Regions from separate parts of the Glutamicibacter sp. ZJUTW genome, predicted to be linked through region 2. Evidence: predicted binding sites of a transcription regulator. Region 2 holds the regulator's gene; each other region holds the start of a gene.

Region 1 (7,933 bases), 720 kb from region 2:
GCCGACACCACGGCCTTGCTGGCTGGCGGCATCTACTCCTTCGTGCTGCCGCTGATCCTGCTGGGACTGGCCGGTTCGACGGTGCAGGCCGGCACGCTGGCCGCCCTGGGACTGGCCGCGCGGGCCAGCTTGACGCTGCTTGGCGGCTCCGTGGCTGACCGTTCCGACAGGGCACGCATGATGCTCACCGGAGGGATTTGCGGCGCGACACTCACCTTGGCACTGGCAGTGGCCAGCATGAGCGGCTCGCTGAGCGTAGCAGTGCTCTGCTTGGCCCACGTGCTCATGGAACTGCGTTCAGGCTATTTCGGTGCCGTCACGAATGCCGCACTCAAGGACGTGGTCCATCCCAAGCAGTTGGGACGAGCCATGGCGGCAAATCAGGGACGCGATTCGGTGCTCATGCTGGGCGCGGCTCCGCTGGGCGGGCTCCTGCTCGGATTCGGAGCAGGGTTTGCCCTGTTGGCTGTCAGTTTCGTGCAGCTGCTCGCCGCCGCTTCGGGGTTCGCGCTGCGCGGACCATTGCGCGCAGCCGAAGCCATGTCAAAGCCCATGGAGCACTCCCCGGCCGGCAGCCGTCCGGTCTCGCCCGGCATCGCGGCGGGCATGCGATGGTGCTTCGCCAGGCCGCAGCTGCGCAGCCTGCTCATCCTGATCACCGTCATCAATATCGGAACCAACGGACTGAACACGACGTTGATCTATGGGTTGCAGCAACGCGGCGAAACCCCACGGGTAATCGGCCTGGTTTCCACATTCATGGGCCTGGGCATGTTCGCCGGTTCGCTGTTCGCCGGACGCTTGATCGAGAAATTCCGGACGGGCGTGCTGGCCTGCAGCTGCTTGAGCGTTCTGGGCGGAGCGATGCTGCTAATGGGCTTCAACACAAATCTGCTCTGGCTGGGTGCCATGCTGCTGGTGGCCTACCTGAGCGTTCCTGCGTTGAACGCGTCGGTCGGAGGCTACTTCATGGCAGTAGTCCCGCGGGAAATGGCAGGACGAGCCAATTCCCTGATCTTGTTCATGGCCCTGTCGGCTCTGCCGCTGGCGCCGTTCCTCACCGGGCTCGGCCTGCAATGGCTGGGCATGGGACCGACATTGCTGTTCTTCGGCTCACTGGTGATCGTTGCAGCTATCGCCGCCTGGTGCTCACGGCACGTGCGCGGCATCCCGCACCCGGATCAGTGGTCCAGCGAACCGGCGAGCACAAATTCTCAGATCGAAGTGGAGGCGAAGGAATCTGCAGGTTTGGTTTCTGCAGAAGACGAGCCGACGCAGGTTCAAGGAGAACCGAGCATGAAAAACTATCCAGCATCAAACTCATCCGTTTCGTCCCGGCGGCTTGGCTTGCGCCGCACTCCCAGCAGCGTACAGCGCAACCATCACCTGCCGAGCCGCGTCGACCTGGAACTCCGCGCCCAGCGTGAGCGCGACCTGTCGTCGCCTCGCAACGAACAGTGGATCCATCTGTAGTCAGTGTCGGCTTGCGGCCCTGGCGGTTCGGAAATCGCCAGCGTGCAGAGCCTTACGGCTTGAGAATCGTCGTCCGACTGCTCCCAGGCCTATCAATCGAGATCAGGGCACCCTAGGCTGGTTACATGAACAAGTCGGCCCCGCCGACCATCAGCGCGATCACCCTCGGCGTGCGTGATGTCGGTGCTTCAACCAGGTTCTATACCGAGGGACTGGGTTTCGAGCTGGTGCAGCCAGCCCACCCGGAGATTGCCTTTGTCCGTGCCGGGCATTCCTTGATGCTGGCCTTGTGGGACGTTACGCAGATGCCAAGCGAGTATGGCGACATCGGACACGGCGAGAAGGCTCCCCCTGTGTCGCTGGGGCACAACGTGCACACCGATGAGGAAGTCGAGCGGTTCTACCGGCGAGCGCTTGATGCTGGAGCAACGTCGGTCACCGAACCGACGGTTCAGCCTTGGGGCGGCAAGAGTGCCTGCGTGGCCGACCCGGACGGGTTCCGCTGGGATTTCGTGCACAATCCGTCCTTCGTGATCGACGCGGACGGGCACGTGTCTTCGGTGTGAGGTTTTTCAGCCTTCGGTGATGTTCGTCGATGCTTTCGACTCGGGCCAGGGGTCAGCGCTCAGCGAGGGCCACTGGGATAACCACCTTTTGATCTTGGCTTCGTAGACTTCCCGCGGGGCAAGCACTGGGTTCGGAACGATCTTCCGGGCGAATAGATCTGCAAATCCATGCGGGGCGTAGGTGGCTATTTGCCCATGCGCATCACGGGTGACCGCAAAGCAGCAGGTCTTCGCCGCAAAATGATCGATGGCATCCGTGGAGCTGGTGAAGGGAATGGCTGGCACCCCGAAGTGCTCTTCGTACCACATGTGGACGCGTGCTTCATTGCGGACTTCGATTTCTGCGTCGATGCCTTTGAAGAGTTTTTTGGCCCGGCGTATGACTGCGTCTTCTGCCTCATAGGACGTGTCCTCATCGAAGTAGAAGAGGTCGTAGTCGCGAATTCCGTTTTGCGGCTCCTTGCCCTCAAGCACGTTCCATACCGTTTGGAATAGTGCGCCTGCAGTGAGCCACCAGTCCGAAACACCTAGCTGCGGGGCGAGGTGGAGGATTTGCTGGTTGACGGGGTTTGCCTGAACGCACTTGAGAAAGAATTGTTCATCCTGTGCATTCACGTTCCTTTGCCCCTCGCGTCAAGTACTTGTTCCTTTGGAGCCAATGTACATGCTGGGCAAAACCCTGTCAGCGAACCAGCGCATCATGCCCCTCTCTGGTCCAGCCCTTCGGCTTCCATCCGCTTGGCCAGCTCACCGACGCTCTCGATGCTGCGAGCACCTTCGCCGAGCTTTGGCCGGTAGCTGATTTGCGGGCGGCCCTGCTCTTCAAGGTACCCCGCAGCGGGCAAGGTTTCGGGCTGATGCAGGTCCCAGGCGTTCAGCGCCTGCAGCGAGATGCCACGTGGTCCGGTGCGCCGGGTGACGCCATGGATGAGCAGCATGCGGGTAGAGAAAAGCAACGGCCCGGTGCGTTGCTGGGTGTCGTCGAAGAAGGTCGCATCGATGCAGCCTGTCCCGTCGTCCACGGAAATGAAGACCACTCGCTTGCCTCCACGCATGGGAGGAGTCTGGGTGGCCACGCGCACTCCAGCGACGAGGACCTCGGTTCCGTTGCGCAACTGCAGCAGCTCGGCCGCTTGGGCAATAGGCAGGTGCGCCAGGCGTTGCCGGTAGGAAGAGATCAGGTGCTCGCTGGCATCCAGGTGCATCAGGTCCAGCTCGGTACGCACCACTTCGGCAGGTTTCAGCTCGGTTCCCGTGGCCTTGATGTGTTCGATTTTCCCGAGGTCAAGCGCCAGCTGCCCGGGCCCAGGCCGGTATTTGGGCGGAAGGGAGCTGTGTGCCATCGATTGCGTGTGGGCGATGGTGTCGGCACGCGAGGTCCCGGCGAGCAGGGAGTCGAAGACGCCGAGGGCCGCGAGGTTCTGGTAGGTGCGGCGCGAGAGCCCCGCACGGGCGCGGACATCTGCAAGGTGCTCATAGGGTTGGCCAGCGACCAGGCGTTCGACTTCGCGTTCGCTCATCTGGTGGATGTCGCGGAAGGCCAGGCGGACCCCGTAGCGTCCAGGGCGCAGCGAGCTGGGCGCGCGTGGCACCACCGGGAGCTTCGCTGGAGCGGATTCGAACACCCGTTCGACCCGGTAGTGCCCGGTGGAGCGGTTGATGTCCAGCGGCAGGATGGGGATGCCCATGCGCCGGGCTTCGGAGACCAGCAGCCGCTTGGGGTACATGCCCGGGTCATGTTCCCAGATGCCGGCAAGGAAGGCTTCGGGGTGGTGGGCCTTGAGCCAGGCCGAGTGGTAGGTGGGCACGGCGAAGGCCGCCCCGTGGGCTTTGCAGAAGCCGAAGGACCCGAAACCGGAGAGCACTTCCCAGACCTTGTCGATCGTCTCCTGGCTGTAGCCGCGCTTGGTTGCTTCGGTGCGCACATAGCGTTCTACGGCTGGTTCCTTGTCCGGATTCCCCAGCAGCCGGCGGTAGACATCGGCCATGCCCAGCCCGCAACCGGTCATCACATCCAGGATGCGCAGCACCTGTTCATGGAAGACGGTGACCCCATGGGTTTCGGCGAGCGCTGGAATCAGGTCCGAGTGCAGGTATTGGGCCGGGGCGAAGCCGTGGCGGTGCTCCAGGTAGGGCTTGACCATATTCGATTGCATGGGGCCAGGGCGGAACAGCGAGATGTCGATGATCAGGTCGTTGAATTCGCGCGGGGCGAGCTTGCCGATCAGCTCGCGCTGGCCCGGGGATTCGATCTGGAAGCAGCCCAGGGTATGGGTTGAGCGGATCAATTCGAATGTGGGTTCGTCATCCAGCGGCACCCGGGACAGGTCGATCGCTCCGGCAGCGGAGATATAGCTGTCATCCACATGCCCTCCGGCGCGCGCGACCGACTGCTTGTCCGGGTGCATGCGGGCGATCTCTTCCAGGGTGTAGGCGATGGCTGATTGCATGCGCACCCCAAGCACGTCGAGCTTGATCAGCCCCATCAGGTCCATGTCGTGCTTGTCGAACTGGCTCATCTGCAGCCCGATGCCCGACGACTGGACCGGGGTGCGGTCCAGCAGGCTCGCGTCGGAGAGGATCACTCCGCAGGGGTGCATGGAGATATGGCGCGGCAGCCGGTCCAGGCGTTCGGTGGCGTCGATGAGGATATCGAGCTGGGTGTCATCGGTAATGCGTTCGGCCAATGCCGCCAGTTCCGGCTTCTCGGTGAGCGCTTCGCGGAAAGAGGACGCGGAGAAGCGCCAGAGCTGCTTGGCGATCTCGTCGACCTGCTCCTGCTCCACCCCGAGGGCGGCTCCTGCATCGCGGACCGCGCCGCGGGCACGGTAGGCGTTCTGCATGCTCATCAGGCTCACGCGCTCTTCGCCGAAGTTGGCGAAGATCTCCCGGTAGATCTCGTGGCGGCGTGCGGACTCCACATCGATATCGATGTCCGGCAAGGTGGTGCGGGTATCGGAGAGGAAGCGTTCGAACACCAGGTCATGGGTTAGCGGGTTCACCTGGCTGATGCCCAGCAGGTAGTTCACCAGCGAGGAGGCGCCGGAGCCGCGGGCGGCCACGCGGATTCCCATGCCGGTGATCAGCTTGACGGTTTCGGCGACGGTCAGGAAATACCCGGCGAAGTCCAGCCGGTCGATCACCCCGAGTTCCAGAGCCAGCTGTTTTTCAATGAGGCTGGGTTTGGCGTGCGGCAAGAGCCCTGGCACCGCGCCGTAGACGCGGCTGGTGAGCTCTTGCATGGCCGGGCGGTCCAGGCCGAGGACCTTGGCCTCGGGGATGACCGGCTTCTTCCATCCGAGATCAGCCACCGGGTCGGCCGCAGCCCATTCGGCAAGCGCTTCGGTTTCCCGCAGCAGCTGGTGCGCCCAGCTTCTTTCGGTGGCATAACCGATTTCCTTGGCCAGCTGGCGCATCTCTTGCGGGGTTTTCAGCCATCCTTGGCCGTTGGGTTGGCAGGAGTCCAGGTTCTTCAGGCTGTGCAGGGCGCGCGCCGAGTCCAGGATGTCTGCGGTGACCGCCCCGTCGGGGTCCACGTAGCGGACGGCGTTGGTGAGGACTGCTTTGACCCCCCGCTCGTGGGCGTAGCGCAGCATGCGGCCTGCTTCGCCGAGGCTGTAGCGCGATCCGGGACTGGAAAGGTGCGTGGTGATCTCCACGCGCAGCATCTTTCCCAGCCGCTTCTTCCAGTTGGAAAGCAGTGCCCGGGCGTGAGCGTAGTTTCCCTTGAGGATTGCGCGAGACACGTCCGACTCCCCGCCGAGCAGGATCATCAGATTTCCGCCGGCGCCCAGATGCGCCAACTGCCCGGCTTCCAGCCCCGGAACGCCGTGCGCAGTGCCATGCGCGAGGGTGATGGCCCGGCACAGCGCTGCATATCCCGCACCGTTGCAGCGCCCGCGGGCCAGCAGGACAATCCGCCCCTGGGTTTCCCCGTGGCTATCGAGCACCGCAAGGTTCACCCCGAGAATCGGGTGCAGCCCTTCTGCCATGCAGGCTGCCACATGCTTGACCGTCCCATACAGCCCATCCCGGTCAGTCAGCGCGAGCATCTGCGCCCCCTGCGCCTTGGCCGCCTGGGCCAGCTGCTTTGGGTGCGAGACGCCATAATGGGCGCTGTATGAAGAACTGACGTTCAGATGGGTGAAGCTCATGGATGTCCTTCGAAAATATGTTCCCCTGCCGGCACATCAGGCGCTGCGGGCCAGCGAGTCATGCACGCGCACCAGGCGCCACCGTTCAGTTTGCGCATCAAAACTCACATCGACGCTGTGCACTTGGCGGGATCCACGCACGGCGACCAGCTGCAGGCGCCACATCTCGTAGTCGGCAATCCCCGCACCGGCTCCGCGGGGAATCCGCAGGTTCTCATCCCACCATTTGCGGCGCTCGAACCAGCGCTGCGGTTCAGCCACCAAGCGGTAGTCCTGCCCCTGCCAGGTCACGCGCAACGGCATCCCATTCGCTGCGCGAGCCACCTCGATCGACTCGGTGAACATCCCCACGTGCGCACTCCTTACCTAGTAGAACCATTCTATTCGAACACGTGTTCGAATGACAGTTACACTAGTCAGCGCGACCGACAGTTTGGGTTAGCCGAGCGCAGCGGCTCGCAGCGTCGATGAGCTGGCTGAATAGGCCCTGCGAAAGGCCGCGATAAACGAAAGGGCGAGGAACATCCGACATCGCAGGCAAGCAGCGCATCATGGGCCAAGGCCAGGCGCAGTTTGGCGATGTAGCCCGATGGGAACGGTGCCCCGCTCACCCTCGGAGCCAACGTTCCGCTCAATCGGCGGCTGGAGCAGCAGGTCGCTGGCTTGGGAGCTCTATGCACCACAGTGGATCAAGGCCAATTCGGCGCGGGCACTGGTTTCCGCCCTCGGTGCCGTCCTCCTGCTCAGCGGAGCCTGAGCCCGAGGCGCAGCCCTTGCGCCGTCACATACGTTCCGGGAAACTCGTGGTGCACCTGCGCAAATTGGCTCTGGGCGAAACAGCCTGCGTCATTGTGTCACGAATGTTCCATAAGCGCCGAGGACACCGATAGCATCGAGACAGCAACAGTCAATCGTTCCAGGAGCTAAATCCCATGCCTCATAAGGTCAAAGCCGTTGTTTCCCGCGCCAAGGATGCGCCGGTAGAGGTCGTCGACATCATCGTTCCGGACCCGGGTCCCGGAGAAGTAGTCGTCGACGTGCTCACCACCGGTGTCTGCCACACCGACTTGCACTACAAGCTCGGCGGCATCGGCGACGAGTACCCCTACCTGCTGGGCCACGAGTCCACCGCAGTCGTCAGCCAGATCGGCGAGAACGTCACCAACGTGAAGGTCGGCGACCGCGTGATCCTGAACTGGCGTGCAGTCTGCGGCCAGTGCCGCGCTTGTGCCAAGGGCGAGCCGAAGTACTGCTTCAACACGTTCAATGCCACCCAGAAGATGACCCTCGAGGACGGCACCGAGCTGTCGGCTGCCCTGGGCATCGGCTCCTTCGCCGAGAAGACCCTGGTCCACTCCGGCCAGTGCACCATCGTGGATGAAGAAGCGGATCCGGCAGCCGTCGGCCTGCTCGGCTGCGGCATCATGGCCGGCATCGGCGCGGCAATCAACACCGGTGAAATCAAGCGCGGCGAGTCGGTTGCCGTGATCGGTTGCGGTGGCGTCGGCGCCGCCGCCATCGCCGGCGCGCAGCTGGCCGGCGCGACCACCATCATCGCGGTGGACGTCAACCCTGACAAGCTGGAAACCGCGAAGACCTTCGGCGCCACCCACACCGTGGATTCCGCCAAGGTCGACGCCGTGGAAGCCATCCAGGAACTGACCGGCGGCTTCGGCGCCGATGTGGTGATCGATGCTGTAGGCCGTCCGGAAACCTACAAGCAGGCCTTCTACGCCCGCG
Region 2 (7,933 bases):
AGGTCCAGATGCGCGTCCATGAACGCGGGGTCGGCGAGACGCTCTCATGCGGTACCGGTGCGTGTGCGGCCGCGGCAGCCGTACGCTACTGGGCACGCAGCACCGCGCTGATCAACCAGTGGGCTGTCAAGGTGCCCGGCGGAGTCGTCGGCGTTGAATTCCGTGGCAATGCAGAGGGCGGCGAAGATACGATCCTCAGCGGCCCGGCAGACCTGGTTGCCCGCGGGATCATCGGTTCGGAGTAGACCTGATCGGCTCCGTAGCAAAATCGCAGAATAGCTTCGCGAGCTATTCTGCGATTTTGCTTTTGGCAATCAGGCCGGACGCGCTACCTTCAGCACGCGGAAGGCCTTGGCGGTCGCTTCACGGGTGATCTTCCAATCCGAGGGAAGCTGCTCAACCAGCCACTTCTGCAGCGAATCGCTGCCTAGGTTCTTCTGCACCACCATCCATGCCTCGCCACCCGGGGCCAACCGCGGCAACCACAGCATCAGCAATTCATGCAGGGCATCCTTGCCGATGCGAATGGGCGGGTTCGACCAGATGGTGTCGAATTGCAGGCTCGGATCCACGGACTCAGGGGTGCCGACAACTACGTTGGACAAGCCGAGCGCCGCGGCGTTCAAGCGGGCCAGGTCGATGGAACGCTCATTGACATCCACGCCGTAGACCTCGGACTGCGGGGACTGCTCGGCGGCGGCCAGGGTGATGGGTCCCCAGCCACACCCGATATCCAGAATGCGTCCGCGAGGGGTTGGCACGTACTGCAACAGCACCGCCGTTCCCTTGTCCAGACCGGCGGGGGAGAAGATTCCCGAGGCCGTCTGCACTTTGCGCAACGAGCCGTTGAGCTCGACTTCGATGGTGCGCCGTTCATCTGCCGAGGCCGGGCTGGCGGTGAAGTAGTGATCCGAGGTCATAGGCAAAGCTTATCGCCCAGTACGGATACCCCAAAGATCAGCGTCGGCAACGTGAGCAAGGCGATATGGGCGTGAGCAGATATCACTGATAGAGTTTTCCCTATGACTTTCATTTTCGTCTAATACGTAGCCCTCTTGGTTACCCGCGGTTCCACGAGCTGGCCGCGCAGTTCTTGCGCGCCCACCGGGCTGAATCAGCAGACGGCAAAGTCATTTCCCATTACCTGGCAGTTCTTCTTTCCAGAACCCCGCACACGCCTTTGCTTACCGGTAACCATGCATTCACCTGTCTGCCCATAGACCTTTACTCCTTGCAAAGGACCACGAATGTTTGATGAACCAACCGAAACTGAACGCGCCACGTCGCAAAGTGGGGTCCACCCGCACTATTCTGGAAAGCGAAGTACTTCTAAGGAGACCATGACTAACTCCGAGTCACACGAGCACGATTCGGCATCGATGGATGATGCCCAGATCCAGGCCGCCATCGATCGAATTCTCGCAGCCGATGATGCGCAGAGCCCGCAGGTTCAGCACTTCGGCGAAGAAGAGAATTCCATTTTCGCTGGCCAGGCTACTGCACTGAACCGTTTTTCCTCAGGCCTCAGCAATTTCGACGGGGACCAGGAAGATCTGGAGGATCGCCGCGCGCTGCGTCGCGTCGCAGGCCTGTCCACGGAACTGGAAGACGTCACCGAGGTTGAATACCGCCAGCTGCGCCTGGAACGCGTCGTGCTGGCGGGCATCTGGAGCGATGGTACCGTCGCCGACGCCGAGAACTCCCTGCGCGAGCTCGCCGCCTTGGCGGAGACCGCAGGTTCCGAAGTCCTCGATGGCCTGGTGCAGCGCCGCAGCAAGCCGGACCCTTCGACCTTCCTCGGCTCGGGCAAGGCCGAAGAGCTGCGCGGAATCGTTGCGTCAACGGGTGCCGATACCGTGATTGTCGATGCAGAGCTGGCGCCATCGCAGCGCCGCGCCCTGGAAGACATCGTCAAGGTCAAGGTCATCGACCGCACCAGCCTGATCCTGGACATCTTTGCGCAGCATGCCCAATCGCGCGAGGGCAAGGCCCAGGTTGAACTGGCCCAGCTCGAATACCTGCTGCCGCGTCTTCGTGGCTGGGGCGAATCGATGTCCCGCCAGGCCGGTGGCCGCGTAGGTGCCGCCGGTGGTGGCATCGGTTCGCGTGGACCGGGTGAAACCAAGATCGAGATGGACCGCCGCCGCATTCGCGACCGCATGGCGAAGCTGCGCCGCGAGATCAAGGCCATGAAGCCTGCGCGTGAAGCCAAGCGTGCCAACCGCAAGCGCAATGCGGTTCCAGCCGTGGCCATTGCCGGCTACACCAACGCCGGCAAGTCATCGCTGCTCAACCGCTTGACCAACGCCGGGGTGCTGGTGGAGAACGCGCTGTTCGCTACCCTGGATCCAACCGTCCGCCAGTCGGCGACCGAGGACGGGTTGACCTACACGCTGGCCGATACCGTCGGCTTCGTATCCAACCTCCCGACCCAGCTGGTGGAAGCCTTCCGATCCACGCTGGAGGAAATCGCCGATTCGGATCTCATCCTGCACGTCGTTGACGGGTCCCACCCTGATCCCGAAGGGCAGATCCAGGCCGTGCGCACCGTGCTCGGCGAAGTCGACGCGTTGAACATTCCAGAGATCATCGTGGTCAACAAGGCCGATGTGGCTGACCCGTTCGTTATCGAACGCATCCGCAACCGGGAATCCAACACCGTGGTCGTCTCCGCGCACACCGGTGAAGGCATCCAGGAGCTGCTCGAAAAGATCAGCTCATCGATTCCACGCCCCGGCATCCAGCTTGAGGTGCTCATTCCCTACAACCGCGGGGATTTGATCGCCAAGCTGCACCAGAGCGAATCAGAGATCTTGGAAAGCGAACACCTGGAGGAGGGCACCCGGATGATCGTCAAGGTGCGCGATTCCCTAGCTGCAGAGTTGGAGACCTTCAACCTCCATGGATAAGCAAGAGCAGGCCCTGGGGCTCCTGGAGGCCGCGGTCACTTCCATGGGCGGTGCCATGCGCACCGGCCAGCAGGAAATGGTCAAGCATGTGGTCAGCGCGCTGGAAGATGAAAAGCACTTGCTGGTGCAGGCAGGCACCGGCACCGGCAAGTCGATGGGCTACCTGATTCCGGCATTGGCCCACGCGCAGACCAGCGCCAAGCCGGTGATCGTCTCCACCGCGACCTTGGCGCTGCAATCGCAGATTGTCGGCCGTGACGTGCCGCGGTTGCTCGAATCGCTCAAGGGCAAGCTCTCGCGCCCGATGGATGTGGCCCTGCTCAAGGGACGCTCGAACTACCTGTGCCAGTACAAGCTCGGCGGCGGGTACCCGGATGACGAAGGCACGCTTTTCTCGATGGATGAGCCGGCAGCTCCTGCCGGCACCACCTATTCGCCGTTGGCCAGCGAGGTCATGAAGCTGCGCGAATGGGCTGAAGAGACTGAGACCGGTGACCGCGATGAGCTGGTGCCCGGGGTCAGCGACAAGGCGTGGAAGCAGGTCTCGGTTTCGGCCATGGAGTGCTTGGGGTCGCAGAAGTGCCCGATGGCTGATGAATGCTTCTCGGAGATGGCTCGTGCCCGTGCCGCGGAGGCGGACGTGGTCATTACCAACCACGCCCTGCTGGCGGTATCGGCCTTCGAGGGGCTTTCGGTCCTCCCGGACTTCGAAGTCGCAATCATCGATGAGGCCCACGAACTGCAAGACCGCGTGACCAGCTCGGTGTCCGGGGCGCTCTCCGCACGCATGGTGCTCACCGCGGCAGGCGGCGCCAAGCGCCATTGCGGAGTGAACGTGGACGAGATGGTCAAGGCGGCGAACCGCTTGGAGAAGTCGTTGACCGGTGTGCCCACGGGACTGCTGGAACATGGCCTGCGCGAAGACATGGGCATCGCCCTGAACGACATCGTGGAACAGGCCCGGCTGGCGTTGGCGCTGTCCAAGCCCGAAGCCAATGCACCGGCTGACGGCGGACGACAGACCGCCCGCTCCCAGCTGCAGGCGGTGATGGACGATGCGATTCGCATGCTCGAATCCGAAGAGCGCCGCGAGGTGCTGTACACCACCCGTCCGCGGGAGTTTGTCGAAGGCCGGGGCTACGTCGAAGCTGACGAGACCCAGCCAGCCACGTTGAACGTTGCCCCGTTGTCCGTTGCCGGCAAGCTGCGCGAAGGGCTTTTCGACGGGCGCACGGTCGTCTTGACCAGCGCTACCTTGGCTATCGGCGCGCAGTTCGACTCGGTCGCAGGCTCCCTGGGTCTGATGGGCGCCGGGGCTCCGTCCTGGACCGGCGTGGACGTCGGCAGTCCCTTCGATTACCCGAAGCAGGGCATCCTGTACGTAGCCAAGCATCTGCCCAAGCCGGGCCGCCAACTGGCCGCCGAGACGCTTGATGAGATCGAGGATCTCATCAAGGCCTCCGGCGGCGGTGCACTGGCTCTGTTCACTTCGAAACGCTCCGCCGAAGAAGCGGCAAGCATCTTGCGCGAACGCCTGGACGTGGAGATCCTGTGCCAGGGCGAGGGCAGCATGAAGTCGCTGGTCGAGCAGTTCAGCAGCGAACGCGACACCTGCCTGTTCGGAACCATGACCCTGTGGCAGGGCGTGGACGTGCCAGGAGATTCCTGCCGGCTGGTCATCATCGACAAGATCCCGTTCCCGCGCCCGGACGATCCGATCTCCAAAGCCCGTTCCGAGGACGTGGCCAAGCATGGCGGCAACGGCTTCATGCAGGTGGCCGCCACCCATGCGGCGATTCGCCTAGCCCAGGGCGCTGGACGCCTGATTCGTTCGGTCGGGGACAAGGGCGTGGTGGCGATCCTCGATTCGCGCATGGCCACTGCACGGTACGGCAGCTTCTTGAAAGCGACGCTGCCGCCGATGTGGCCGACTGTCGACAAGAAGGTCATCACCGGAGTTCTCCAGCGCTTGAACCCGGACGGGAAATAGCCGCAGCCAGAGCATGAACTTGAGCTGTCCTTGGACTTGGGGCAGCTCAAGTACTTAAAGCACTATCAGCAGGATGGTTGGATATGCACTAAGGTCTGTGAGAAGAACTGATGCCGCGTGAACCGGAAGGCACCATGGAGTCCATGCAGGAATTGGCACACCAAGCCGCCATCGACACCCACCAGCGTTTCGGACGGCGCCTCTTGCGGCTGCCCGGAACCTGGATTGGGCAGAGCTACAGCAGGGCGCACCGGTTGCGCGACGGAAGCTTGCTCAGCGATCTCAATGGCTGCGCGCACCCGTTTTCGGAGTGGAACTATTGGTGGCAGGCGCATTATCTGGATGCCATCATTGATGACGGCCACTCCTATCTGGCCGCAGGCGACGCGGAATCGGCGCGTGCCGAGCTGGCCCGGGCCAATCATCTGTTGCGTGGCATTCGAATTCGCAACTTCGGGATGCTGCCCAACTACTTCTTCGACGATATGGCGTGGCTTGCCTTGGCCAGCGGCCGTCTGGCGCAGTTCACGCTGGCCGTGAGGGGAGAAGGAAACCACGCTGCTCAGACTGCAATGCGGGTGCTGGGAGAACAGCTTCAAGCTGGCATGGACGAGGTGCTGGGCGGCGGCCTGTACTGGTCGAAAAAACGGGATTTCAAGAATACGCCGGCCAATGCGCCGGCGGCACTGTTCTTCGGCCGAACCGGACAGAAGGACACCGCACGGCAGGTTCTCCAATGGCTGGAGAAGAACCTGTTCAGCGCCGAGCGTGGGCTGTATTTGGACGGGCTGCGGTTGGCCAGCCAGGGGCATACGGTGGAGCCAGCGATCTATACCTATAACCAGGGCACGGTGCTAGGCGCGTTGCTTGAGCTTGGCGAGCCAGCCGATCTGGCTCACGCCCAGGTGCTGATCGATGCGACCACGCACTCGCTGTCTTCCGCGGCCCGAGTACTCGCGTTCAACCGCGGGGGAGACGGGAACCTTTTTGCCGGAATCCTGTGCCGGTATCTGGCCCTCGCCGCGAAAGATCACCGCTTGGAAGCACCAAGCAGGGAGCAGGCCAGGCAACTGGTCACGGCAACTGCAGGCCATCTGATCGACCAGGAACCGCGCCGGCTCTCGGCGGCAGTCCAGCGCTGGATGATCTTCGCCGCGGCCGCCCAGATCGAGCTCGAGGCCGGCGAGTAGCTGATTAAACGAAAATTGCGCTGGTGCCAAGCACCAGCGCAATATCCACACGAAATCTAGAGTGAGCGCATGACCGAGACGACCCGTCCCATGATCTTTGCTGCATCACCCAAAATCGGTTCGTAGCGCGAGTTCTGTGGAAGCAGCCAAGTATGCCCATCACGCTGCCGGAAGGTCTTGACGGTCGCTTCCTCGTCCAGCAGGGCTGCGACGATGTCGCCGTTGTCTGCCGTCTGCTGTCGGCGGACAACTACCCAGTCGCCATCGCAAATCGCGGCGTCAACCATTGAATCGCCGGAAACCTTGAGCATGAACAGTTCCCCGTGGCCCACGAGCTGACGAGGCAACGAGAAAACATCTTCGACGGACTGTTCTGCCAGGATCGGACCGCCAGCAGCAATACGGCCAACCAGCGGAACCATGGTGGTGTCAGCAGAAGTGCTCAGCTCAATGATCTTGGCGTCTTCGCTGGCAGCCGGCTCGACCGGCTCCGAGACCTCGGCCTTTTCGGCATCGTCGGACAATTGCAGCGGAAGCAGGATTTCCATCGCGCGCGGACGGCGTGGGTCTCGACGGATATAGCCGAGCTTTTCCAACTGGCTCAACTGGTGGGTCACGCTCGAAAGACTCTTGAGTCCGACAGCGTCGCCAATCTCACGCATCGATGGCGGATAACCGTTCTTGCCGATAGACCGCTGGATCGTCTCAAGGATCTTCTTTTGGCGAATCGTCAGCGAACGTGCATTCGATCGGGGAGTGCGTTGTGATGCTGACATGAGATTTTGCCTTCCCTAGCAATCATTCGAAAGTTTGCGTGTCCAAACTGTCGGAGCTAGATGGTGAGATGTTTTCATTGCTCGTCTACTTCGAAATCTTAGTAGATAAGCGAGCTTCTTTCAAAGATTTGTTCGAAAACTTCTGGACAAGTTCCGCGAATCTCTGTTAGAACAGATATACGAGGTTCGAACAAGTTTTCGAATCCGTTCTTTCGAATAAAAATTCGCATCACTTGAATTTCTTGAGGAGACAACGTCATGGCTACCGTCGCACTTGACTCAGATCAGACCCAAGCGCCGCTGAAAATCCGCATCAACCGCCGCGGTTGGGCTGTGCTGGTGGGGATGCCCGTTTTCGCACTCACGATCGCTGCTGCTTTCTTCTTCTCCATGTTCGCCTCTGACGCGCATGCCGCGGCAGAAGATCCTGCTGGGGTTGGAACCATCGATGTCACCGTGATCCCCGGGGATACGCTATGGAGTTTGGCTCGCGACTATGCCACCGGTTACGACGTGACTTCCGCAGTTGGCCACATCGCGGAGCTCAACGCCTTGGACGGCAGCGAAATCCAGGTTGGAGATACCTTGTCGATTCCGGTCATTGCCGGCTAGCTTCCCCCGCTGTCTAGAGTTTGTTACCTGCAGCCGTAGCGGATTCACTGGCGGGCTCGCTGCGCACGTAGACTTGATGCGTGAATGACCGCAGTGAACTTTTGAGTCAGCTGCCCTTGCGTGAGAATCTCCGCGGGCTATCCCCTTATGGCGCACCGCAAATTGACGTGCCGATCCAGTTGAACGTCAACGAGAACACCCATCCGTTGCCACCGGTAGTCGTAGACGCCATTGCCCAGGAAGTGGCCAAGGCAGCGGCAACTCTGAATCGCTATCCCGACCGCGAGTTCACCGAGCTTCGTGAACTTCTTGCCGATTACCTCGGCCACTCGCTCACCAAGGAGAACATCTGGGCCGCGAACGGTTCGAATGAAATCCTGCAGCAGATCCTGCAAGCCTTCGGTGGTCCAGGCCGTACCGTGATGAGCTTCGGCCCCACCTACTCCATGTACCCGC
Region 3 (7,933 bases), 880 kb from region 2:
CAGCAATAGTTCGTTCATGCAACCAGACTACGGTGCAGATCCCGGCTGACGCGATAGGCTCGGATAAATGCCAAACACAGTCCAAAGGATGGAGTGCAGGATGACCGAACTGGAATTCATCAAGATCCAGCCGAACTCGGGCGTGGCGCCGTATCAGCAGGTCCGCGAGCAGATCCTCTCAGCAATTGCCAAGGGCAAACTAGCTCCGGGCACCAAATTGCCGTCGGTTCGTGCGCTCTCGGGCACCTTGAACCTCGCGGTGAATACCGTCGCCAAGGTCTACAAGGAACTTGAGCTGCAGGGTGCAGTGGTCACCCGCGGCCGCCATGGAACCGTGGTCCAAGCCGCGGAGAATCGTGCAGAGCAGGAAGTCAGCGATGCGGCCGCCGATCTGGCCCGCATCGCCCAACTGTGGTCGGTCGACGAAGCAACCGCGGTAAAGTACCTGCGCGCGGCGTTCAGCTCCCTGCCAAGGTAGACCCGACGCGGTCCTGGAGTCGGTCCCGAATCCCGGCGGGGGATGGAGGCTGGTGAATGCGAAATGGCACAGAGGTATGTTTGGCTGTTGGCAGCTCCAATATTTCCCGGGGTTGATTAGCTGCCAGCAAGGTAACGGGCGACTAGTAATAGTTGTGCCGAAGCTGCGTAAAATCCGAATGAAACAGGAAGGGCAGGCATGTCGGTTAGACATGAATCGGCTTCGGGGTTGATTTGGAACAACAAAGTGGAAAAAGTCCGGATGTCCCAGGATTCCTATGCACGGCTTCGTTTCGCCAACATCCGCCAACTACCCGAAACTGGATTGTTCGCGGACGAGGTCGGTGCCATAGCGCCGGATGTCCAAGCTGTTTCAATCGACTTGGATGATGGTGGCAACCTTGACTTGACGGGGATTGAGAACCTGCCGTTGCTCTCATCGCTAATCATTCATCAATGCGACGGCATACTGCCCTATGGCGGTTCGGGAAATGGGGTCATGGCCTTGACCCGATTGCTCATGCCGTACGCGCAAGGGGCCACCGAGCAACTCATTGCTTCCCCTCACCTGCAAGATATGGAGATCGAAGGCGGAACTCTCGATCTGCTCACGCACATGGCGGAAACAGTGCGCAATGTCCTATTGCAACGCGTGAAGCGTGCCGCAGATCCTAGGGCCTGGGACAGGCTGACCCAGCTGGACCAGATCGAAATCAATCAATCGGGGAGCATAGAGGTCGTTGCACCTGCTGGCGCTTGGCCCGAGGTCGTGAGTTTTACCATTATTGGGTCTCTCAAGGGGATAGTGCTGGCGTCAAAGGTCCGCCCCTTTCAATACCTGTATTTAGAAGGGGTTCGCCGGTTTGACCCGGGCTCGTCGTTCTGGGATCTGCAAGCTAAAAGGGTCACTGTTGGATACTCGACCAATCCGCCAAAATGGCTGGTCGAGGCGTGGCCCCACAGGCCGGATGATTGGGACGAGAGTTTCAGCATTGCCTCGCATCCGCTGCTTCCCGGATCAGAGGAGCCCTACTTCGACGAACTCTGATCTCCCGCTCTCGGTGACGTCGTGACAGCGAATACCCGCTATCGATCTCGAATTCACAGGCTGTCTGCACAACAGCTCAGTGTTCGTTAAGTCGAACCCTCTGTGGGAACGTTGCTAGTCCTCAGGTGACCCGGCCAGCTGGTCGTCGAAGCCAGACTGTAGCCAGCCCCTCCGCCATTTTTTCTTCGAAATCGAATCTGAAGCCACGCCGTTCATAGAATGCCTGGGCCGACGGGTTGCCTTTCACGAACTCGATCCTCAGATCTTGAGTGCGGCCGAAGGCATCAAGTGCTGTGTTCATTAGTTCGGTGCCGATGCCGTGGCCATGGGATTCCGGCAACACATAAATTTTCCATATGACAGGTTCGCCCTCAAACTGCCCGACCGTTAGAGTTCCAACGGCTTCGCCATTCTGCAGAGCAACGTACGTTGTATCATCGGTGATTGAAGCACTGACAGAGTCGTGTGACCACCAGGTATTGAGATTATCCATGACGAAATCCGGGCTCGTGAAACTAAGGTATGTTGCTGGCCATGTAAGAATCCCGATAGACCGGATAGCCTGAACATCATCAAGGGTGGCTTTGCGAATCGAAAGGTTATTCATGCCACAAACCTATCGGAGCTTCGGATGTTGATGGAGAATATCTTCAAGAATAAGCGCTTCTATTTGTCCTCTCGGCCCTGGGGCATGCCGAGATCGCGCACTCTGAACCGACCGTTCCGGGACCTCCTCCGGGAACGGATGCGATCGTTCCTGTATTGCTCAGACACTTGAACGCATTTCAAACGAGAGAGATATAGTGTTCGATCCATGAGAGATGACCCAAAGGTTCTGAATTACCTCGCCCTGCTGAGGGCTCGGGTTGAGGAGGTCATCATGACCTTACCGGAGGATATCAGTGGTCGAGCCTACGATCGTAAACACTCTATCCAATTAGATCTTCAGGGCCCTAGACTCGGCGTCTTCACTCTGGTGTTGGGAAGCGAGTCACCGGAACTCGTCTACGATGAGCGATATATCGGATACCAAACGATTCCTGAAGGGTTGGACGAGGTCATTGAATTCGCGGAAGAAACGATTGACGATGTAGCGTCTTTTGTCCTCAGCTCGGAACCGCTGGTGGTTCGTGAAAGCTCCATTTTTCGACGGTCTTATCTCTGCATGCCGAGTAATCACGGACGGCAGTGGAAGCTCAAGAGGTTCAGCTAGCGTATCGACGGCTGGTGTGAGTGTTCAAAGCTGACAACGCCTCTGTCTTTGCTCCTTAGTGCTGTGCCGCCCGTAAACGGAACCTTGAACGGGACAGAGTGTGATGTCAGGCGCTGAATGGAAGCTCAGGTCGCAAGTGGTGCCCGTCTTTGACGTGTGAGTAGTCTCGCGCTGTTGTTACTAAGCCTGAATCGTCGAATGAAAGCACAGTGCATCCCGAGACGGTCATTGGCTGGTCCTTGATGAACATCACGACCCAGTACTCGACGGAAGCTGAACTTCCGTTGACGATTGGTTCGCTGAACCATGTTTCTGCCGGTTGGGTTTCCTCCGCGAAGCATTCCTCTAGATAAGTGCGCAGACCGTCAGGCCCACGCAATGGTCTGAACATCGAGGCCCAGTGGTCGCCGTCATCAGCTTGCAACTGGACAATTGCATTCACGTCCTTGAGTGGCCAAGCGTTGGCCCATGTTGTCGCCCAGCGTTGCGCGGCTTCGGTAGTTTGCATGTTGATTTCCTGTTGACGTAGATGATTGGTGACTGCAGGTTGTTCGGGCTGTGCGAGTAACCCTGCATCCATAAGTATTACAACGCTACTATCGGTCGAGCAGATTCACGTTGTAGGTTCGTTCAGTGTTGCTTAGTGCTCACTTTTCTCAAAGTGTCCCGAAAGCGGGTCACAAATAGGATCGCGCCACGTGCTGACTCGCATCGCAGAAGTTTCATGGATTTACAGGAACACCGGCCGTTCCGTATGCCCTGTCCGTGTAGTGACCGGTGAGGGGGCGCGAAACGGAACGGTGTGGCGCTGCCTCATGATGTCGAATGCTTGCACAGAAAACAATTGCTGTCGGATGGCATGCACCGCGGACGATGCCATTGCGCGGAACATTTGGCCAGGTTCGCTATGTAGTTGCATTGCGGATCAGCGGTTGCGGTGCCCCTGGTTGGCGGCGTGAACCGAACGTCGAATTTTATCCGTTTTCCCGCTCGTGCAACACAGAGCATGCGCTCGCCGCTCATTGGCATCTACGAGATAGCTGCGAACTTGGGGAGGGGACGCACACGTGACAGGCACAAGCGGGAATCCAAGGGCCCGGTACCTCGAATGGGACGTCGTGGTCCGATCTGGATTCATGGGGACGCCGGCTCACCGGTCGACATTCCGGATGGATGGACGAGCACGCATTGCGCTCGCCGTGCGCAGGATCAGGGGTTTGGAGAATTAACTGTGAGTTGCATCCATTCGTACATGTATTCGAAGCAGTTTTCGATTAGTATTGCTTCGTGGCTATTACTGCAGAGAGCAAGAGAACAGATCTGACTCGCCTGGTCGTCAAGGGGGCCCGCGAGCACAACCTGAAGAACGTGGACATTGATCTGCCGCGTGACGCGATGATCGTCTTCACCGGCCTGTCCGGTTCGGGCAAGTCCTCCTTGGCCTTCGACACCATCTTCGCCGAAGGCCAGCGCCGCTACGTCGAATCGCTCTCCGCCTACGCCCGCATGTTCCTCGGCCAGGTGGACAAGCCGGATGTGGATTTCATCGAGGGCCTGTCGCCAGCGGTGTCCATCGACCAGAAGTCGACCAGCCGCAACCCGCGCTCCACCGTGGGCACGATTACCGAAGTGTACGACTACATGCGCCTGCTCTGGGCGCGTGTGGGCCGTCCGCATTGCCCGATCTGCCACGAACCGATCTCCAAGCAGACTCCGCAGCAGATCGTCGACCAGCTGATGGAGCTACCGGAGAAAACCCGTTTCCAGATCCTCGCACCGGTCGTGCGCTCGCGCAAGGGCGAATTCGTCGACCTGTTCGCCGAGCTTTCCTCCAAGGGCTTCGCCCGTGCCCGGGTGGACGGTGAAACCATCCAGCTGAACGATCCGCCAAAGCTGGCCAAGCAGGTCAAGCACACCATCGAGGTGGTGGTGGACCGCCTGGCCATCAAGGAAGACGCCCGCCAGCGCCTGACCGACTCCATCGAAACCGCCCTGGGCATTGCCGAAGGCCGCGTGCTGGCCGACTTCGTCGATCTGGACGCGGATGACCCGAAGCGCGTGCGCGCGTTCTCCGAGAACCTGGCCTGCCCTAATGAGCACCCGCTGGCCATCGACGAGATCGAACCGCGCACCTTCTCCTTCAACAACCCGTTCGGTGCCTGCTCGGCCTGCTCCGGCATCGGCACCAAGCTGGAAGTCGACGAGCACCTGATCGTCCCGGACACCGAGGTCACCCTGGCCGAGGGCGCGATCGCCCCATGGTCGCTGGGCAAGGCCACCACCGAATACTGGAACCGGCTGATCGAGGGCCTGGGCAATGAGCTCGGCTTCACCATGGACACCCGCTGGCAGGACCTGCCGGCGGCCGCCCGCGAAGCGATCCTCAACGGCAAGGACCACAAGGTGGTCGTGCAGTACAAGAACCGCTTCGGCCGCGAACGCAAGTACTCCACCGGCTTCGAGGGCGTCATCTCCTATGTGCACCGCAAGCACCAGGAGACCGAATCCGACCACGCCCGCGACCGCTACGAGCAGTACATGCGCCAGATCCCGTGCCCTACCTGCGGCGGCGCGCGCCTGAACCCGGCATCGCTCTCGGTCTTGGTGGGCGGACGTTCCATTGCCGAGGTCTCCGCCATGGACCTGCGCAGCGCCGCGGAATTCCTCTCGTCGATCGAGCTCAGTGCACGCGAGGCGCAGATCGCCGCGCAGGTGCTCAAGGAAATCGACGCGCGAATGAAGTTCCTGCTGGACGTCGGGCTGGAATACCTGACCCTGGAACGCGCCGCCGGTACCCTGTCAGGCGGCGAAGCGCAGCGCATCCGCCTGGCCACCCAGATCGGCTCCGGCCTGGTGGGCGTGCTCTACGTCCTGGACGAGCCGTCCATCGGCCTGCACCAGCGCGACAACCGCCGGCTCATCGATACCCTGCTGCACCTGCGTTCGCTGGGCAACACCCTGATCGTGGTGGAGCACGACGAGGACACCATCGCCGAAGCCGACTGGATCGTGGACATTGGCCCGGGCGCCGGCGAGCACGGTGGCGAAGTGGTGCATTCCGGTTCCCTGGAAGACCTGAAGCAGAACACCAAGTCGCTGACCGGCGACTACCTTTCGGGCCGCAAGCAGATCGACATCCCAGCCAAGCGCCGCAAGGTCGACAAGGACCGCAAGCTCAAGGTGGTCGGAGCCAGCGAGAACAACCTGCAGAACCTCTCGGTGGAGTTCCCGCTGGGTGTGCTGACCGCGGTGACCGGCGTGTCCGGCTCGGGCAAGTCCACCCTGGTCAACGACATCCTCTACAAGGTGCTGGCCAATAAGCTCAATGGCGCCAAGCAGGTGCCGGGCCGGCACACCCGCGTGCAGGGCCTGGAGCACCTGGACAAGGTGGTCCACGTGGACCAGTCGCCGATCGGTCGCACCCCGCGATCGAACCCTGCCACCTACACGGGCGTTTTCGACCACATCCGCAAGCTGTTCGCAGAGACCAATGAGGCGAAGCTGCGCGGATACCAGCCGGGCCGCTTCTCCTTCAACGTCAAGGGCGGGCGCTGCGAGGCCTGCTCGGGCGATGGCACGCTGAAGATCGAGATGAACTTCCTTCCCGACGTGTATGTGCCTTGCGAGGTCTGCCATGGTGCCCGCTACAACCGCGAGACCCTGCAGGTGCTGTACAAGGGCAAGAACATTGCCGACGTGCTGGACATGCCGATTGCCGAAGGCGCCGAATTCTTCAGCGCGTTCACCCCGATCGCCCGCCACCTGCGCACGCTCGTGGACGTGGGCCTGGGCTATGTGCGCCTGGGGCAGCCGGCCACCACGCTCTCGGGCGGCGAAGCCCAGCGCGTGAAGCTCGCTGCCGAGCTGCAGAAGCGGTCCAATGGCCGCTCGATCTACGTCCTGGATGAGCCGACCACCGGCCTTCACTTCGAAGATATCCGCAAGCTGCTCAAGGTGCTGCAGGGGCTGGTCGACAAGGGCAATACCGTGCTGACCATCGAGCACAACCTGGATGTGATCAAGTCGGCCGACTGGGTCATCGACCTCGGTCCGGAAGGTGGATCCGGCGGCGGCACGATTTTGGCCACCGGCACCCCGGAAAAGGTGGCAAAGGTCGACGAATCGCACACCGGAAAGTTCCTCGCCGAGATCCTGTAATGCCTCGCGGAGAATGTTCGACATATGCAATTTCAGTTATGGATTGCTAACCCACGTCCGCTTCATGGGAAGATGGCTAGGTGAATATGTCGGTAACAAGCGTGCTCTTCGACCTGGACGGGACCCTCGTGGACCCCGCCGGTGCCATCACTTCGGGTATCCGCCACGCGGTGACCTCCCACGGTTTGGCCGATCCGGGCGAAGCCCGGGTGGAAGCGCTGGTGGGCCCGCCCCTGCAAATCGGCCTGCGCACGCTAGACGGCGTCACCGATGAGAACATCGGTTCCATCATTGCCGCCTACCGCGCCCGGTATGCGGAAGCCGGCATGGCTGAATCCATGGTCTACCCGGGCATCGTGGCGCTGCTGGATGCATTGAGATCGGCCGGGATCTATGTTGCGGTGACCACTGCCAAGCCGATCAACATCGCGCGCCAGCTCATTGCACGCAAAGGCCTGGATGCGCATCTCGACGCGATTCACGGCAATGCGGATGAACACGGGAGCATGGGATCGAGCAAGACGCACATCGTAGCCGAGGCCCTGGAGCACGGCCAGCTGGACCCGGAGCGCAGCGTCGTGGTGGGGGACCGGCACTACGATTGGGATGCCGCCCGCGAGAATTCGGTGGCATCCATCGGTGTCGCCTGGGGCTTTGCCCAAGGCGACGAACTGCAGCAGGCGGACGCCATAGCCGTGACCGCCCGGGATCTGGCCGTGTTGCTGCTCGGCGCCGAACGGGCAAACACCATTAACTTCGACGAAGACTTCATGCAGGAAGGTGCAAAGTAGATGAGCATCTACACCATGACCCGTTCGTCGATTCGGGGCATCATCCACGGCGTCTGCCGTGCGGAAGTGACCGGGCTGGAGAACGTCCCGAAGGAAGGCGGCTTCATTGTCGCCTCCAACCACCTGTCTTTTTTCGACTCCCTGATCATCCAGGCGCTGACCCCGCGCGACGTGGCGTTCTTCGCGAAGGCTGAATACTTCACCACTCCTGGCCTGAAAGGCAAGATGATGAAGACCTTCTTCGAA
Region 4 (7,933 bases), 700 kb from region 2:
TGACGGACAGGGTAGAATTGTTGCAGTACGCCAGGGAAAATTGTTGGCAACCAGCTTTCACCCGGAAGTCACCGGCAGCACAGCTATCCATCAATTTTTCATCAATCTCACGCGAGGAGACGCTTAAAGCATGTCAGGCCACTCCAAATGGGCAACTACCAAGCACAAGAAGGCTGCGATCGACGCCAAGCGCGCCAAGGCCTTCGCGAAATTCATCAAGGGCATTGAAGTTGCCGCCCGCGCCGGCGGAGCCGACATGGCCGGCAACCCTGCATTGGAACTTGCCGTCAGCAAGGCCAAGAAGAACTCCGTGCCGATCAACAACATCGACCGCGCAATCAAGCGTGGCGCCGGCCTGACCGGTGAGGTCGTCGACTACACCGAGATCATCTACGAAGCACGCGGCCCGCAGGGCTCGGCGCTGCTGATCGAGTGCCTGACCGACAACAAGAACCGCGCAGCCTCCGAGGTTCGCGTGGGCATCACCCGCAATGGCGGCACCGTCGCCGACCCGGGATCGGTGGCCTACCTGTTCAACCGCCAGGGCGTAGTCCGCCTGCCCAAGGGCGAGCTGACCGAAGATGACCTGCTGATGATCGTGCTGGATGCCGGTGCCGACGAGATCCTGGACGAGGACGAGAACTTCGCCATCGTGTGCGATCCTTCGGACCTGCGCGCGGTCGCAGCGGCGCTGGACGAGAACGAGATCGCCTACGAATCCGACGAAATGGAATTCCTGCCGTCGATGAAGGTGGACCTGGATGTTGACGGAGCCCGCAAGTTCCTGAAGCTCTACGACGCGCTGGAAGAACTGGACGATGTCCAGGGCATCTACACCAACGCCGACCTGTCCGATGAGGTTCGCGCCGCATTGGACGAAGAGCAGTAGGGCTTGGCCTTACGTGTTGTCGGCGTCGACCCCGGCCTGACCCGTTGCGGTCTTGCCGTGGTCGACGTCGCTGCTAACAGGCAGGTTTCGCTGGTGGACGTCACCGTCGCCGGCACCCCGCCGGGCACCCCGCTCGACGCCCGGCTCTTGACGATCGCCAACGCGATCGAGGCGTGGCTGGACCAGCACCAGCCCGACGTGCTCGCCCTGGAACGCGTGTTCGCTTCGGCGAACGTCTCCACGGTGATCGGCACCGCCCAGGTCACCGGCGTGGTGATCACCGCCGCGGCACGACGCGGCATCCCCGTCGCGCTGCATACGCCGACCGAGGTGAAGGCGGCGGTGACCGGTTCCGGCCAGGCGACCAAGGCGGCGATCGGCAAGATGATTGCCAAGATCTGCCGGCTTGATGAACCGCCGAAACCTGCCGACGCCGCTGACGCGGTGGCCCTGGCAATTACCCATGGCTGGCGCGGAGCGGCCACCGGCTCGAACGCCTCGGCCTCTGCGGTGCACGCCGGCGGGTCCTCGCAGCTGACAGGTGCGCAGCAGGCATGGATCGCCGCCGAAGCGTCAGCCAAGCGCCGAGCGGTGCGCCGCTAGCCGGCGGCCGGGAAATGACCTCGACCCACCGGGAAACACGGCGGATCGATATTCGTAGGTATCTTCGATAAACTGGGTTCGATCGAACATACATCCAAGGAGTGGCATGATCAGCTCATTGACCGGCACCGTGCAGGCGGTTGCACTGAACACCGCGGTAATCGACGTTAACGGCTTCGGAATGCTGGTCAACGCCACCCCCGGAACGCTGTCCGGCCTGCATCAAGGGCGCGAGGCGACGGTCTTCACCTCCATGGTGGTGCGCGAGGACTCCATGACCCTCTTCGGCTTCGCCACCGCTGAGGAGCGCGATGTCTTCGAGGTCCTGATCTCCGTATCGGGAATCGGGCCGCGCACCGGCTTGGCCATCCTTGCCGTGCATTCTCCTGAAGAAGTGCGCATCGCGGCGAATACGAAGGACACCGCCGCCTTCACCAAGGTGTCCGGCATCGGCCCCAAGGGCGCCAGCCGGATCGTGCTGGAACTGAACGGCAAGCTGGTCCCGACCGGCGCGCCGGTGGCTCCGGTGTCCGGCGGCGGTACCGCCAGCGTCTGGGAACCGCAGGTGATCGAAGCGCTGACCGGACTGGGCTGGAGCGAAAAGGATGCAACCAGTACCCTGAAGTCGCTGTCCAAGGCCGATCCGGATGTCGTTGCCACCGGTAACGTCGCAGAAATCCTGCGTGCCGCGCTGCGCAGCATGTCCAGCGGAACCCGCGTCTAAGCGGTCTGCGAGAGGATCGACTTTTCATGAATGACTCCACCGGGCTCACGAACGCCGGCAGCGAACCCGAAGAACGGGTTATCGAAGCTGCCCTGCGCCCGCGGAACCTCGACGACTTCGTCGGCCAATCCCGGGTGCGCCAGCAGCTTTCGCTGGTACTCGAAGCAGCCAAGATCCGCGAACGCACCGCGGACCACGTACTGCTCTCGGGTCCGCCCGGGCTGGGCAAGACCACTTTGTCGATGATTATCGCCGCCGAGATGAACGCGCCATTGCGCATCTCATCCGGCCCGGCAATCCAGCACGCGGGCGACCTGGCCGCGATTCTCTCTTCGCTGACCGAGGGCGAGGTGCTGTTCTTGGATGAAATCCACCGCATGTCGCGGCCTGCCGAAGAAATGCTCTACATGGCGATGGAAGACTTCCGGGTCGACATCGTCGTCGGCAAGGGGGCTGGCGCGACAGCCATTCCACTGGAACTTCCACCGTTCACGCTCGTTGGGGCCACCACGCGTGCGGGCTTGCTGCCTGGGCCGCTGCGCGACCGCTTCGGCTTCACCGGGCACCTGGAGTTCTACGCGGTCAAGGAACTCGAGCTGGTACTGCGCCGTTCGGCAATGATGCTGGATCTGAGCGTGACCTCAGCTGCATTCACCGAGATCGCCGGTCGATCCCGCGGAACCCCGCGTATCGCCAACCGCCTGCTGCGCCGCGTGCGCGACTGGGCCCTGGTGCACAAGCTCGAAGAGATCGATGCCAAGGCAGCGGCTGCCGCTCTGGACATGTACGAGGTCGATGCGCGCGGACTGGACCGCCTGGACCGCGGAGTGCTGGAAGCACTGTGCACGAAATTCGGCGGGGGACCGGTGGGGCTTTCAACCCTGGCCATTGCCGTGGGCGAAGAAACCGAAACCGTCGAAACCGTCGCCGAGCCATACCTGGTGCGCGAAGGATTGATGGGCCGGACTCCGCGAGGGCGTATCGCCATGCCCGGAGCCTGGGAGCATCTGGGATTAGCCATGCCCAAGGATGCCATCTTCGCCAGTGCGCAAAGCTATGAAAACGATGAGGATTAGGCAAGCATTACTTCACTGCCCGCGTAAATGGCCTGCCGGTTCACCGTGACCCATTAGACTAAAGACGCCCGACCTGTGCCCACTTCAGGGTAAGGTGGGGCGTCTTTGCTGTTTCGCGCCAGAAAATGGCGCAACGGCATCCCAGAATTCCAGATCAAATCGCAACTAATCGTTAGCAGGTAAATACGTGAATCCTCTCGTAATCGCACAGGCCGCTGGTGGCGGCTTCAACCCTTCGCTGATCCTGATGGTCGCCCTGTTTGCAGTGCTGATCTTCATGATGTTCCGTGGCCGCAAGAAGCAGGCCGCCCAGCAGGAGAAGCTGAAGACCAACACCGTGCCAGGCGCCAAGGTGATGACCAACTCGGGAATCTTCGGCACCGTCGTCGGTGTAGACGCAGAGGATCGCGTACAGGTTGAGGTTTCGCCAGGCGTGGTGCTCACCCTGCACCGCCAGGCCATCGCCACCTTCCTGGACAAGGATGCGGCAGCCCCGGCCGCTGCCGACGAACCAGCAGCACCCTCCAACGCAACCGAAACCCCGGAAGAGTCCCTGCGTCGCTTGAACGACGAGGGCAAGGACGAGCGCAACGCCTAAGTCCCGGGCAGCATAGCGGTGGCCTGAAGGCTAAGCCACCCGAACCAGAAAGCACATTAGATGTCATCAATCAGACCTGTTAAGCAGGCGCGCAAAGCGTTGCTGTGGTTGCTGGTCGTCTTCATCATCGCAACCGGCGTGTTGGTGGGTGGTGCGGTGAACGGCAAAACCGGATGGGGGCCGAAGCTGGCCCTCGACCTCGAAGGCGGCACCGAGATGATCCTGGCCCCTCGGGTCCAGGGCGACGAGGCGATCAACCAAGAGCAGCTGGACCAAGCGGTGGAGATCATCCGCCAGCGCGTGGACGGTTCCGGTGTCACCGAATCGGAAATCACCACCCAGTCCGGACGCAACGTCGTGGTCTCGATGCCCGGTACCCCGGACCAGACCACCCGCGATTTGATCCAGGCCTCGGCCAACATGGAATTCCGCCCGGTGCTGATCACCGGTGGCTTCGCGGCCACTCCGAAGGAAGACCGCACCCCCAAGGAAGACCTGCCAAAGCCTAGCGGCAAGCCGGAGAATCCATCGGATACCAACTGGATCACCCCAGAGCTGTTCCAGGAGTTCGAAGGCTACGACTGCGAGGTCGAGCTCAAGGATCGCGGTGGCGAAGCCGCCGACCCAGACAAGCCAATGATCTCCTGCGACCGCGAGATGGGCGTGAAGTACATCCTCGGCCCGCAGGAAATCTCCGGTGACATGATCAAGGACGCCTACGCCCAGTTGGCCCGCGGCGTCAATGGATCGGTGACCGGCGAATGGGTCGTCGTTATCGAGTTCAACGCCGAAGGCACCAAGCTCTTCGCGGATACCACCCAGCGTCTGATTGCCCTGCAGGGGTCGCAGAACCAGTTCGCGATCGTGCTTGATGGCGAAACCATTTCGGCGCCAACCACCAATGCAGTGATTTCCGATGGCCGTCCGCAGATTTCCGGCGGTTTCACCCAGGAAAGCTCGCAGGCGTTGGCCGAGCAGCTGAAGTACGGCGCGCTGCCAATCAGCTTCGACATCCAGTCCGAGCGCCAGGTTTCCGCAACCCTGGGCGCTGACCAGCTCACCGCTGGCCTCATCGCCGGCATCATCGGCCTGCTTCTGGTCTTCATCTACTCGCTGTTCCAGTACCGGGCCCTGGGCCTGGTGACCATCGCGTCGCTGCTGGTTTCCGGCGTGCTCACCTACCTGGCGCTGGTGCTGCTGGGCTGGGGCATGAACTACCGCCTGTCGCTGGCAGGCGTCGCCGGCCTGATCGTCGCCATCGGCCTCATCGCCGACTCGTTCATCGTGTACTTCGAGCGTGTGCGCGATGAGCTGCGCGAAGGCAGGCCGCTGGCAAGCGCCGTGGATATCGGCTGGAAGCGCGCCAAGCGCACCATTCTGGCATCCAAGGCAGTCAACGTGCTGGCCGCCATCGTGCTCTACATCGTTGCCGTGGGCAACGTGCGAGGCTTCGCCTTCACCCTGGGCCTGACCGCCATCATCGACCTCATCGTCGTGTACGGCCTGACCCACCCGACCTTGGTGCTGCTGGCACGCACCAAGTTCTTCGCCAACGGCCACCCGATGTCGGGCATGGATCCATCGTTGCTTGGCGTCAAGCCGCTGTACCAGGGCGCGGGCAAGGTTCGCCGCTTCGATGAGAATGTTGCGGCAAATCGCGGCAAGAAGAATGCGAAGGCATCGGCTGAGGCAGCGAAGCGCATGACCATTGCCGAACGCCGCCGCGCTCAGGCCGAGCAGTCCGCTGGCTCGAACGCGTCTGGCAGCACGCAGGCCAAGGCCCAGGAGGAGAACAATGAATAAGCTAGTCACTTGGGGCAACGAGCTCTACACCGGCAAGCGTTCCTACCCGTTCACCTCCAAGCACCGCTTATGGTTCCTGATCGCCGGCATCCTGGTGATCCTGTCCATCCTGATCCCGGTGGTCAAGGGCGGCTTCAATCTGGGTATCGACTTCCGCGGCGGTTCCGAATTCACCGTTTCGGATGTGCAGAACACGGATATCTCGATTGGCGAAGAGACGGTCAGCTCAGTGGCTTCGGGATCTGAGGCAACGGTGACCAATATTGCTCCGGGCACCATGCGCGTGCAGACCGAGCGTTTGAGCGATGACCAGACCCTGGCCATTGCCGATCAGCTCGCGAAGAACTACGGCGTCAGCAGCGACGAAGTGACCAGCAACTTCATCGGCCCGACCTGGGGCGAAGACGTTTCACGCCAGGCACTGTTTGGCCTGGTCGTCTTCGTGGTCCTGGTGGGCTTGCTGATGGCAGCATACTTCCGCACCTGGAAGATGTCGCTGGCAGCGATCGTCGGCCTGATGGCAGTGGTGATCGTGACTGCGGGCATCTACTCGCTGACCGGTTTCGAAATCACGCCGAGCGCGATCATCGGCTTCCTGACCATCCTGAGCTACTCGCTGTATGACACCGTGGTGGTTTTCGACAAGGTCCGCGAAAACACCAAGGACTACACCCAGCAGACCAAGCGCACCTTCGAGCAGCTGGTCAACCTCGCTGTGAACCAGACCTTGGTCCGCTCGATCAACACCTCGGTTGTGGCCGTGCTGCCTGTGGCCGCGATCCTGTTCATCGGCTCCTACCTGCTGGGAGCCGGTACGCTCAAGGACCTTTCCTTGGCGCTGTTCGTCGGCATCATCGTCTCGGCCCTGTCGACCCTGTTCGTCCAGGCACCGATGTTTCACTGGCTGCGCCACAAGGACGAGGACGTGGTTGCGCACGACAAGAAGATGGCAGCGCTCTAACGCGATCTGAAGTCTAGGATATGGTGCCCCCGGCAGATGGCCTGGGGCACCATTTCGCTTAAGCTGGAAGATGCGTAATTAGTTGTCACCGCGCGAACGTGCTATAACGTTTGAACTAAAGAAGGTGTTTTTCAAGTGCACGGCCACCGGTGATCTGGCGGCCCGAAACTACCGATGGATTTGACCTGGCTCCATTCAGGCTTCGGGACAATTCCAACGGCAACGGGAAGGAGCGGGGCATGGCGAATACGCCTAACCTGAACAATTCGAAACGACGCTCTATCTCTCGTTTGGTGCGCTTTGCAGGCCGGGGGAGCACTCCGAGCACATCGCCGACTCTCGAACCGCTGCTGCGCACGGTCAAGTCCAAGCATCCGAAGGCGGATCTGGATTTGCTGGTCCGTGCCTACGAGGTCGCAGAAAAATATCATGAGGGCCAAAAGCGCAAGAGCGGCGACCCCTACATCACGCACCCTGTCGCGGTCGCCACGATCTTGGCAGAAATGGGCATGACCGGTTCGATTCTCGCCGCTGCCTTGCTGCACGACACGGTCGAAGACACCGAGTACTCCCTCGAGTCGGTGAAGAAGGAATTCTCCGAAGAAATCGCCATGCTGGTGGACGGCGTGACCAAGCTGGACAAGGTCACCTACGGCGATGCGGCCCCCGCCGAAACCGTGCGCAAAATGGTCGTCGCAATGTCCCGCGACATCCGCGTGCTGCTGATCAAGCTGGCGGACCGCCTGCACAATGCACGCACCTGGCGCTACGTCTCGCCGGAATCCTCCTCCCGCAAGGCGAAGGAAACCCTGGAAATCTTCGCTCCGCTGGCACACCGCTTGGGCATGAACACGGTCAAATGGGAGCTGGAGGACCTGTCCTTCGCCGCTTTGCATCCCAAGGTCTACCAGGAGATCGTCCGCATGGTCGGCGACCGCACCCCTGAGCGCGAAAAGTACCTTTCATCAATCCGCCAGACCCTTTCGCACGATCTGGGAGATGTGGCCATCCACGCCTCGGTATCCGGCCGGCCCAAGCACTACTATTCGATCTACCAGAAGATGATCGTGCGCGGCAAGGACTTCGACGACATCCACGACCTGATGGGCGTGCGGATCCTGGTCGACACCGTCAAGGACTGCTACGGCGCGCTGGGCGTCGTGCACGCGGAGTGGAATCCGCTGCCCAACCGCTTCAAGGACTACATCGCCATCCCGAAGCTGAATCTCTACCAGTCGCTGCACACCACGGTGATGGGTCCCGAGGGCAAGCCCGTGGA

What was found. Region 2 encodes LexA, which represses DNA repair genes until DNA is damaged. Its sites were predicted from a motif close to TCGAACANNTGTTCGA; they were not measured.
Region 1: the regulator LexA is predicted to act here: its motif matches at 6,578-6,593, upstream of F0M17_RS08885 (DUF6504 family protein).
Region 3: the regulator LexA is predicted to act here: its motif matches at 3,985-4,000, upstream of uvrA (excinuclease ABC subunit UvrA).
Region 4: the regulator LexA is predicted to act here: its motif matches at 1,575-1,590, upstream of ruvA (Holliday junction branch migration protein RuvA).

The regions. Positions count from the first base shown of each region.
Region 1 covers NZ_CP043624.1:1,883,785-1,891,717, forward strand. Annotated here, with positions in the region: gene F0M17_RS08865 (MFS transporter) at 1-1,473, shown strand, start outside; gene F0M17_RS08870 (VOC family protein) at 1,599-2,039, shown strand; gene F0M17_RS08875 (nucleotidyltransferase family protein) at 2,046-2,654, opposite strand; gene F0M17_RS08880 (DNA polymerase III subunit alpha) at 2,738-6,193, opposite strand; gene F0M17_RS08885 (DUF6504 family protein) at 6,230-6,538, opposite strand; gene F0M17_RS08890 (S-(hydroxymethyl)mycothiol dehydrogenase) at 7,126-7,933, shown strand, end outside.
Region 2 covers NZ_CP043624.1:1,166,019-1,173,951, forward strand. Annotated here, with positions in the region: gene dapF (diaminopimelate epimerase) at 1-245, shown strand, start outside; gene F0M17_RS05525 (class I SAM-dependent methyltransferase) at 315-920, opposite strand; gene hflX (GTPase HflX) at 1,248-2,909, shown strand; gene F0M17_RS05535 (ATP-dependent DNA helicase) at 2,902-4,899, shown strand; gene F0M17_RS05540 (glycoside hydrolase family 76 protein) at 5,010-6,089, shown strand; gene lexA (transcriptional repressor LexA) at 6,146-6,865, opposite strand; gene F0M17_RS05550 (LysM peptidoglycan-binding domain-containing protein) at 7,124-7,477, shown strand; gene F0M17_RS05555 (histidinol-phosphate transaminase) at 7,558-7,933, shown strand, end outside.
Region 3 covers NZ_CP043624.1:2,042,924-2,050,856, reverse strand. Annotated here, with positions in the region: gene F0M17_RS09655 (MBL fold metallo-hydrolase) at 1-18, opposite strand, end outside; gene F0M17_RS09650 (GntR family transcriptional regulator) at 101-478, shown strand; gene F0M17_RS09645 (hypothetical protein) at 677-1,525, shown strand; gene F0M17_RS09640 (GNAT family N-acetyltransferase) at 1,647-2,132, opposite strand; gene F0M17_RS09635 (hypothetical protein) at 2,406-2,738, shown strand; gene F0M17_RS09630 (nuclear transport factor 2 family protein) at 2,845-3,246, opposite strand; gene uvrA (excinuclease ABC subunit UvrA) at 4,026-6,896, shown strand; gene F0M17_RS09620 (HAD hydrolase-like protein) at 6,983-7,687, shown strand; gene F0M17_RS09615 (1-acyl-sn-glycerol-3-phosphate acyltransferase) at 7,688-7,933, shown strand, end outside.
Region 4 covers NZ_CP043624.1:1,862,355-1,870,287, reverse strand. Annotated here, with positions in the region: gene pdxT (pyridoxal 5'-phosphate synthase glutaminase subunit PdxT) at 1-127, shown strand, start outside; gene F0M17_RS08795 (YebC/PmpR family DNA-binding transcriptional regulator) at 131-889, shown strand; gene ruvC (crossover junction endodeoxyribonuclease RuvC) at 893-1,492, shown strand; gene ruvA (Holliday junction branch migration protein RuvA) at 1,599-2,216, shown strand; gene ruvB (Holliday junction branch migration DNA helicase RuvB) at 2,243-3,292, shown strand; gene yajC (preprotein translocase subunit YajC) at 3,480-3,890, shown strand; gene secD (protein translocase subunit SecD) at 3,951-5,693, shown strand; gene secF (protein translocase subunit SecF) at 5,686-6,654, shown strand; gene F0M17_RS08760 (bifunctional (p)ppGpp synthetase/guanosine-3',5'-bis(diphosphate) 3'-pyrophosphohydrolase) at 6,894-7,933, shown strand, end outside.